DNA from 2 places in the Microbulbifer sp. SH-1 genome. Region 2 is predicted to be linked to the other one. Evidence: predicted binding sites of a transcription regulator. Region 2 holds the regulator's gene; the other holds the start of a gene.

Region 1 (4,419 bases), 1.4 Mb from region 2:
AACTGACGCGCAAGCAGATCGACGATTACACCAAATTTGTGGGTATCTACGGTGCCAAGGGCCTCGCCTATATCAAGGTCAACGACAAGTCCGACCTGGAAAACGGCCTGCAGTCCCCCATCGTCAAGTTCCTGCCAAACGATGTGCGCGCAGCTATTCTCGACCGTCTGCGGGCGGAGAACGGCGATTTGATCTTCTTCGGCGCCGACAAGGGCAAAATTGTATCCGAAGCTCTCGGCGCCCTGCGCTGCAAGCTGGGAGAAGACCTCAACCTGTACGTCGCCGAATGGGCCCCGTTGTGGGTGGTGGACTTCCCGATGTTCGAAGAGAACGACGACGGCAGTATTACCGCGCTGCACCACCCGTTCACTTCACCCTCCTGCGCACCGGAGGAGCTGGAGAAGAACCCGCTGGAGGCCCTGTCGCGCGCTTACGATATGGTGCTGAACGGCACTGAGCTGGGTGGAGGATCCATCCGTATCCACAATCAGGAAATGCAGCAGACCGTATTCCGCGCCCTGGGCATCAGCGCCGAAGAGCAGCGCGAAAAATTCGGCTTCCTGCTGGATGCACTGAAATACGGTGCGCCGCCCCACGGTGGCCTTGCCTTCGGCCTCGACCGCCTGGTGATGCTGATGACCAACAGCGACTCCATCCGCGACGTCATCGCCTTCCCGAAAACCCAGAGTGCTGCCTGTGTGATGACCGACGCCCCCGGCGCGGTAGATGCCAAACAGCTGCGCGAGCTGAGCATTCGCCTGCGCAGTAAAGAAGAGCAGGTAGGTTAAGTTGTAGAAAACCGCTGTAGGAGCCTGCTTGCAGGCGAATTTCGCACTGCGAATGTTCGCCTGCAAGCAGGCTCCTACAGGGAGACGACGGAGGAAAAATTGATGGCTGGACACAGTAAATGGGCCAACATCAAGCACCGCAAGGCTGCCCAGGATGCCAAGCGGGGCAAGATTTTCACCAAGATCATTCGCGAACTGACCGTCGCCGCCAAGGCCGGTGCCAATCCGGATGACAACCCCACCCTGCGTGCCACCATCGATAAGGCCCTCGGCGCGAACATGAAGCGCGACACCATCGACAAAGCGATTGCCCGCGGTGCTGGCGCCAATGACGGCGATAACTACGAGGCGGTCATCTACGAAGGCTATGGCGTTGGCGGTGTCGCGGTGCTGGTGGAATGCCTGACCGACAACCGCAACCGCACCGTAAGTGAAGTGCGCCACGCCTTCAGCAAGCGTGGCGGCAATCTGGGTACCGACGGCTCCGTGGCCTATCTGTTCTCGCGCAAGGGGCAGATGTTCTACGACGCGGGTGTGGATGAAGATGCACTGATGGAAGCGGCGCTGGAAGCCGGTGCGGAAGATATCGTCACCAATGACGACGGCAGCATCGAGGTAACCACCGAGTTTACCGATTACATGCCGGTAAAGGAGGCGCTGACCGCAGCGGGCTTCGCTCCAGCGAGCGCGGAAATCGCCATGATCCCCTCCACCACCATCGCGCTGGATAAAGAGGGTGCGGAGAAGGTATTGGCACTGGTGGATATGCTGGAAGACCTGGACGATGTGCAGAACGTCTACACCAATGCGGATATCCCGGAAGAGGTAATGGCCGAACTCGGGTAATCCTGCTTCGCGCCCCTGATATGCCCCGCCAGTCGGGGCATTTTTGTTTCCGGGGATTGCCCCTTTCGCCTTGACGCCCCGCAATCGCCTTGGGACACTTCCCGCCGGAATTGTATAAATGTACAGGGGGCAGGCAGCCGTGACCCGAATTCTGGGGATAGACCCCGGCTCACGCAAGACCGGCTATGGCCTGATCGACGTGGAGCGCTCCAGTGCCCGCTATGTGGCCAGCGGCGTGATCCGCATACCGGATGCCCCGTTGCCGGAGCGGCTCAAACTCATCTTCGACGCAGTGAGCCAGATTGCCCAGCAGTACCAGCCACAGCAGATGGCCATTGAAAATGTGTTCATGGCCAAGAGCGCGGGTTCGGCCCTGAAGCTCGGCCAGGCGAGGGGCGCCGCCATCGTCGCCGCTGCCAACGCAGGTCTGCCGGTGTCGGAATACGAAGCGCGCAAGGTGAAACAGGCGGTGGTGGGCAGTGGTGCGGCGGACAAGTTACAAGTCCAGCACATGGTCAAAACCCTATTGAAACTCCCCGCCTCGCCGCAGGAAGACGCCGCGGATGCACTGGCGGTGGCACTCTGTCATCTGCACACGATGCAGACATTGATCCAGTCCTCTACCGGAAGCCGGGCCCGGTTCCGGCGCGGAAGGTTGAGTGTGACTTGATCGGATGGAAAGAAAAAAGTCTGCGGACCCGAAATAAAATCTGGAAAAACAATGATCGGAAGACTTACCGGCAAACTGGCCGCGGTTCAGCCGCCGCAACTTTTGGTGGATGTGCAGGGCGTCGGCTACGAAGTGCTGGCTCCCATGACCACCATCTTTGAACTGCCGCAACTCGGTGGCAGTGTGCAGTTGCATACGCATCTGGCGGTGTCGGAAACCTCCCAGCAGCTGTTCGGTTTTATCCGCGAATCGGATCGCCAGCTGTTCCGCATCCTGATTAAGGTCAACGGCGTCGGCCCGAAAATGGCGCTGGCAATTCTCTCCGGCCTCGATGGCGCCGCGCTGGCGCGCTGTGTGGCGGACGATAATGTGGGGGCGCTGGTAAAAGTACCCGGTGTGGGCAAGAAAACCGCCGAGCGCCTGATCATCGAGCTGCGCGGCAAACTCACCCCGCAGGCCGGTGATCTCGGCGACATCCCGCTGTTGGCGGTGAATGCCGAACCCAAGTTGGACCATGCGGGCGAGGCGGAAAGTGCTCTGGTTGCGCTCGGTTACAAGCCCACGGATGCCACCAAAATGGTCTCCCGCGCCGCCAAGGAGCAGCCCGACGCCGACAGCGCCAGCTTGATCCGTATCGCCCTGAAGAGCATGGCCCCTGCCTGATAATTGAGTGCATCCAGTGATTGAAGCCGACCGTCTCATCGCCCCCGAACCCATAGGCCCTTCCGGCCAGGAAGATCAGTACGACCGCGCCGTGCGCCCCAAATCCTTGTCCGATTACGTCGGCCAGCCGGTGGTGCGCGAGCAGATGGAGATCTTTATTCAGGCCGCGAAGCTGCGCAAAGAGGCGCTGGACCACACCCTGGTGTTCGGCCCCCCCGGTCTCGGCAAGACCACGCTCGCCAACATTATCGCCGCAGAAATGGGTGTGGCGATCAAGACGACGTCTGGCCCCGTGCTGGAAAAGGCCGGCGATCTCGCCGCCATCATGACCAATCTCGAGCCGGGGGATGTGCTGTTCATCGACGAGATCCACCGCCTCAGTCCCCATGTGGAAGAGGTGCTGTATCCGGCAATGGAGGACTATCAGCTCGACATCATGATCGGCGAAGGGCCGGCGGCGCGCTCGATCAAGCTGGACCTGCCGCCGTTTACGTTGGTGGGAGCCACCACGCGTGCGGGCCTGCTTACCTCTCCACTGCGGGATCGCTTCGGTATCGTGCAGCGGCTCGAGTTTTACAACATCGACGACCTCACCAGCATCGTCGCCCGCTCGGCGCGACTCATGGGCGTGGAGATGGATGAGGGGGGCGCGCGCGAGGTCGCGTGCCGCGCCCGCGGTACGCCGCGTATTGCCAACCGCCTGCTGCGCCGGGTGCGCGACTACGCCGAAGTAAAAGGCAATGGTCGTGTGTGTGTGGATATCGCCGACCGCGCGCTCAACATGCTGAACGTGGACGCCCGCGGATTCGATCAGCTCGACCGCCGTATGCTGCTCACCATGATCGAGAAGTTTGACGGCGGCCCGGTAGGGGTCGACAGTCTTGCCGCCGCGGTCAGCGAAGAGCGCGACACTATCGAGGACGTGCTCGAGCCCTACCTGATCCAGCAGGGATATATCACCCGCACCCCGCGGGGGCGGCTGGTGACGGCGCTGGCGTACGAACATTTTGGTATCCCGAAGCCCGACCGCACCTGACGAAGCGGTCGTCATCCTGTAGCATGTTGTCCCATCGTTGGTCGCCAGCGCTCGCTAGGTTTCCAGAGGTTCCTTGCGGGTGGACCGGTGGCCCCAAAACCGCAGAAGACCAATAAAACCGAGTTCGCGGTCGGCGATTTAAGGACAGAAAGTGTCAGAACCCTTCCACATCCCCATCCGTGTCTATATCGAGGATACCGACGCTGGTGGCATCGTTTATTACGTAAATTATTTGAAGTATATGGAGCGGGCCCGCACAGAACTGGTCCGCTCACTCGGCTATGATAAGCCGGCAATGCCTCAGCAGGGGCTGTTACTGGTGGTTCATTCAGCGGAGGTTCAGTATCGAAAGTCTGCAATACTGGATGACCAATTGCACGCCAGTGCCGCCATCGGCAAACTGGGGCGCGCCGCCA
Region 2 (4,419 bases):
ACTGGATCCGAAACAGCATTTCACCAAGCCGCCGGCGCGCTTCAGCGAGGCAGCCCTGGTAAAAGAGCTGGAAAAACGCGGTATCGGCCGGCCGTCTACCTACGCGTCGATTATTTCCACCATTCAGGATCGCGGCTATGTGCGCCTGGAAAACCGCCGTTTCTACGCGGAAAAAATGGGCGACATCGTCACCGACCGTCTGAGTGAAAGCTTCACCGACCTGATGGACTACGGTTTCACCGCGAGCCTGGAAGAATCCCTGGATGCCGTGGCTGAAGGGAAAAAAGGGTGGAAGGCACTTCTGGATGAGTTCTACACGGACTTCAGCAAGCGCCTGGAACAAGCTCAGGATACCGACGGTGGCATGCGACGCAATGCGCCCACGGATACCGATATCAAGTGCGGTCAGTGCGGCCGCCATATGCAGATTCGCACCGGTTCCACCGGCGTTTTCCTGGGGTGTTCCGGCTATGCGTTACCGCCAAAGGAGCGCTGCACCAACACCATGAATCTGGTGTCCGGCGAAGAGGCTATCGACGCGGATAAGGATGACGAAGCCGAAACCCGTCAACTGCGGGACAAACATCGGTGCCCCAAATGCGGCACCGCTATGGACAGTTATCTGGTGGACGAGCAGCGCAAGCTGCATATCTGCGGAAACAACCCGGACTGCAACGGCTTCGAGGTGGAAAAGGGCACGTTCAAGATCAAGGGTTATGACGGCCCATTGATTGAGTGCGACAAGTGCGGCAGCGACATGCAGTTGAAGTCTGGCCGCTTTGGCAAATACTTCGGCTGCACCAATGATGCCTGTAAAAACACCCGCAAACTGCTCAAGAACGGTCAGCCCGCGCCGCCGAAAATGGACCCGGTACCCATGCCGGAGCTCGCCTGTGAAAAGGTCGACGACACTTACATCCTGCGCGACGGTGCTTCGGGTCTGTTCCTGGCTGCCAGCCAGTTCCCGAAAAACCGCGAGACCCGCGCGCCGCTGGTGAAGGAGCTGCTGCCGCATAAGGATGAGATTGATCCCAAGTACAGTTTCCTGTTCTCCGCACCTACGGAAGACAGCGAGGGCCGGGATACGGTTGTGCGTTTTAGCCGCAAAACCCAGGAACAGTACGTGCAATCCGAGGAAGACGGCAAGGCAACCGGCTGGAAGGCGTTCTATACCGGCGGTAAATGGCTGGTAGAGGACTCAGGCAGCAAATCCGCAGGGCCGAAAAAATCGGCTGCTAAAAAGGCGCCGGCGAAAAAGGCCGCGGCCAAAAAAGCAGCCGCGAAAAAAGCCCCGGCCAAAAAGTCACCGGCGAAATAGGTGAAGCAATGAGCAACCCCTATACCGGTCTGGTGGCTTCGGCCCTGCGAAAATCAGAGCTGATATTGCATTCACTGGATACCGCCGACGATGAAAGCCCGCCGCTGTTGCGGTCCGCGCTGCTTGAGGGTGCGTTGTTGCAGTTGTGGCGGGCTTATCGCGCGTTTCTGGCAGAGCAGGGCTACCAGCTGCAACTGGGCTTCAGACCTGGTGGCGAGCCGGACACTGCGGTCCGGTTACAGGAGCTGGTAAGTGCGCGCAACAAATACAGCGCTGAGGTCGCTGAGCTGCTGGATCTGGAGGAAAACCCCGAGAGCTGGTTTGCGGCTATGGCGCACTGCTGGCGGGGGTTGTGGCGCCCCACGGCGGGTGGAGGCCAGGAGTCTTCTCCGACCGCCAGCGGTGTGCAGTCCCTGATACCCCTGCGGCAGGTGGATTCAAACATTCCTGCCAGTCTCAGTGTGGAGAGCCTCAGATTTTGGCAGCGCCAGCTCGGCGAGCTGGTGGCACGGCAGCGCGCCCAGAGCGTGGAATGGTGATCAGGTTAGTGCGGCGCCACTCCCGACCGTGTCTGGCCACTGAATAATCACTGATCCCTGTGTTACACTGCCCGCAAATCCCGCTGTAACTGGAGAAGTGAATGTCCTCTGAGACTTACGAAATCATCGAGTTGTCCAATGGTGATGTGGCGCTGCGACGCGCTGGTCACAGGGAGGACCCGCTGGTGCGTATTCATTTCTCGGACGAAAGCCTGAACTTCCTGCGCGAGCACAAGATTGCGATCGCTCGTGCCATGTTGGAGGCCGGTATTGAGGCGGTGCAGGATCTCGGTGCCCTGGAGCCGGAACCCTTTGAAGAGGAAGAGGTGGACGTTACGGAACACACCATCCACTGAGGAGGAAAGCTCCCGGTGGACCAACAAAAACGGGGCTCGATGAGCCCCGTTTTTGTTGGATGACGCACAGGCTATTCGCCTGCAGGTTAGAACGGGTTCTGGCGAATTACGCCGACCGCGAGTCCTTCAATCGCGAAATTCTTGTCGCGCATATCTACTTCGATGACGTCAAATTCTTCATTCTCCGGCAACAGCTGGACCATCGCCTGGTTGCCGCGGCGCTTAAAGCGCTTAACGGTCACCTCGTCTTCGATTCGCGCCACCACAATCTGTCCGTTGCGGATATTGTCGGTGCGCTGTACCGCGAGAAGGTCTCCATCAAAAATGCCGGCGTTCTTCATGCTCATGCCGTGCACCCGCAACAGGTAATCCGCCGGCGGGTGGAAGAATTCCGCGGGGATCTCGCAGTACTCCTCGATATTCTCCTCCGCCAGAATCGGGTTGCCCGCGGCTACCCGGCCAACAATGGGTAGGCCACTCTGGTGGCCGGGAATGCGAATGCCCCGGGAAGCACCGGCAACCATTTCAATCGCCCCCTTGCGCGCGAGCGCCTTTAGGTGTTCTTCCGCTGCGTTTGGCGAGCGAAAGCCCAATTCCTGTGCGATCTCGGCCCGGGTGGGCGGGTAACCCGTTTCGTCCAGATAGGATTTGATCAGTTCCAGTACCTGAGCCTGGCGAGCAGTGAGGTTTGTCATGGGCGTTTCCTGTTGTCTGTATTTTTATACAGTTGCTGGGATTATATACAGATTTCTCCCTCACGCAATCCACAAGGCTCTCGCGTCAATACTGCTAGACTTGGAGGGACCGGCGAACTCCAAAACCTGCGCTGACTCGGTTTGCCGATTCGCTGCCAACATAAGAAGTAAGAGCGATTAGGAGAAGGCATATGCTGGATGCAAAAATGCCGGAAGCGTGGCGCGTGCTTCGTATTCAGTCTGAACTCGTCGATGGCATAGAGCGCCTGATTACGCTTAAGGGTGCGGTGACCGTATTTGGCAGCGCACGTTTTCGGGAAGACGCTGTTGAGTACCAACAAGGGGTGCGGCTGGGCGAGCTGCTGGCGGGTGAGGGCATCCCGGTTATCACCGGCGGTGGCCCGGGTATTATGGAGGCGTGCAATCGCGGCGCATTTACCCATGCCGGCGCTTCAATAGGCCTGAATATCGAGCTGCCATTCGAACAGGTGCCCAACCCCTATTTGGATATCCACCTGAACTTCCGCTATTTCTTCGTGCGCAAATTCATGTTTGTGAAGCATGCGGTTGGCTTCATAGCCATGCCTGGGGGCTATGGCACCATGGATGAGCTGTTTGAGGCGCTGACGCTGGTGCAGACCCAGAAGGTGCGGCGTTTTCCCATTGTGCTGGTCGGGAAGCGCTACTGGTCTGGTCTGCTGGAGTGGCTGGTGGGTACCGTACTTGAGCGCGCGTGTATCGATGCCGCTGATCTGGAGCTGTTCAAACTGGTGGATACCGTGGATGAGGCAGCGGAAATCATCATCGACTTCATTCGTAAGCGGGATGAGTAGAGACCGTCGCCCGCTGGGGCTGGTTGAGCCTGTTGTTCGTCTGGGCAACATTCGTCCGGGCAACAATCGCCATCACGGCCCTTCGTCTGTTCCCGGGAAGGTTTCACCCTCAAGGCGGTCTATGGTGCTCTGAACCGGAGAAAAAATCGGACTGGTGTAGCCGGAGTCTTCGTCGTCCTGCATCTCTTGCGCCCAGGAGCCGTAGCCCGCGTTGGCATCTTCCGGAGCTGCGGCGCCGATGACGGGCAATCGCGGCCAACTGTGAAAATCAATTTCATCAAGAGTGCCGTCGAGATACTGAATCTCGATGGTGCGGGATGGTTGGTCCACAGCGACCACTTCAAACAAATCACCGCTTTGAAAGTTCTCGAACCAGCTGCCTATTTCCGGCGCTATTCTCGCCATGGGGTACCTCCTGTCGTCATCACCCAAAGACGCCAATCACTGGCCTTTCATTCCAATCTAGTGTGCCGCGATCAAAGCTGGTAACCGGAGAGTCGCGAGAACTGCACGGCTTAACGAGACTGTGAGCGAGCTGGCCGTTTGCGGGTGGCAGTATGCAAGTGGGAGGTTTTCGGAAATGTTCGATCGGGTGTCGATGTGCTAGTCTCAGCTCTTAAACAAACGTTTTAATTGATGGTTTGAATTGGATGAGTCAGCTGGATACCGTCAACCGTA

Evidence for each region. Region 2 encodes LexA, which represses DNA repair genes until DNA is damaged. Its sites were predicted from a motif close to ACTGTNTNTANANACAGT; they were not measured.
Region 1: ruvC (crossover junction endodeoxyribonuclease RuvC) is a predicted target of LexA. The motif match lies at 1,744-1,761, and genes of this name have one in related genera.

What each region holds. Positions count from the first base shown of each region.
Region 1 is NZ_CP046948.1:4,572,774-4,577,192, forward strand. Features, by position in the region: gene aspS (aspartate--tRNA ligase) at 1-788, shown strand, start outside; gene GNX18_RS18925 (YebC/PmpR family DNA-binding transcriptional regulator) at 891-1,634, shown strand; gene ruvC (crossover junction endodeoxyribonuclease RuvC) at 1,774-2,304, shown strand; gene ruvA (Holliday junction branch migration protein RuvA) at 2,356-2,967, shown strand; gene ruvB (Holliday junction branch migration DNA helicase RuvB) at 2,984-4,003, shown strand; gene ybgC (tol-pal system-associated acyl-CoA thioesterase) at 4,155-4,419, shown strand, end outside.
Region 2 is NZ_CP046948.1:1,313,778-1,318,196, reverse strand. Features, by position in the region: gene topA (type I DNA topoisomerase) at 1-1,318, shown strand, start outside; gene GNX18_RS05815 (DUF6586 family protein) at 1,327-1,857, shown strand; gene GNX18_RS05810 (hypothetical protein) at 1,959-2,213, shown strand; gene lexA (transcriptional repressor LexA) at 2,300-2,908, opposite strand; gene GNX18_RS05800 (TIGR00730 family Rossman fold protein) at 3,100-3,741, shown strand; gene GNX18_RS05795 (DUF6763 family protein) at 3,814-4,146, opposite strand; gene GNX18_RS05790 (TetR/AcrR family transcriptional regulator) at 4,392-4,419, shown strand, end outside.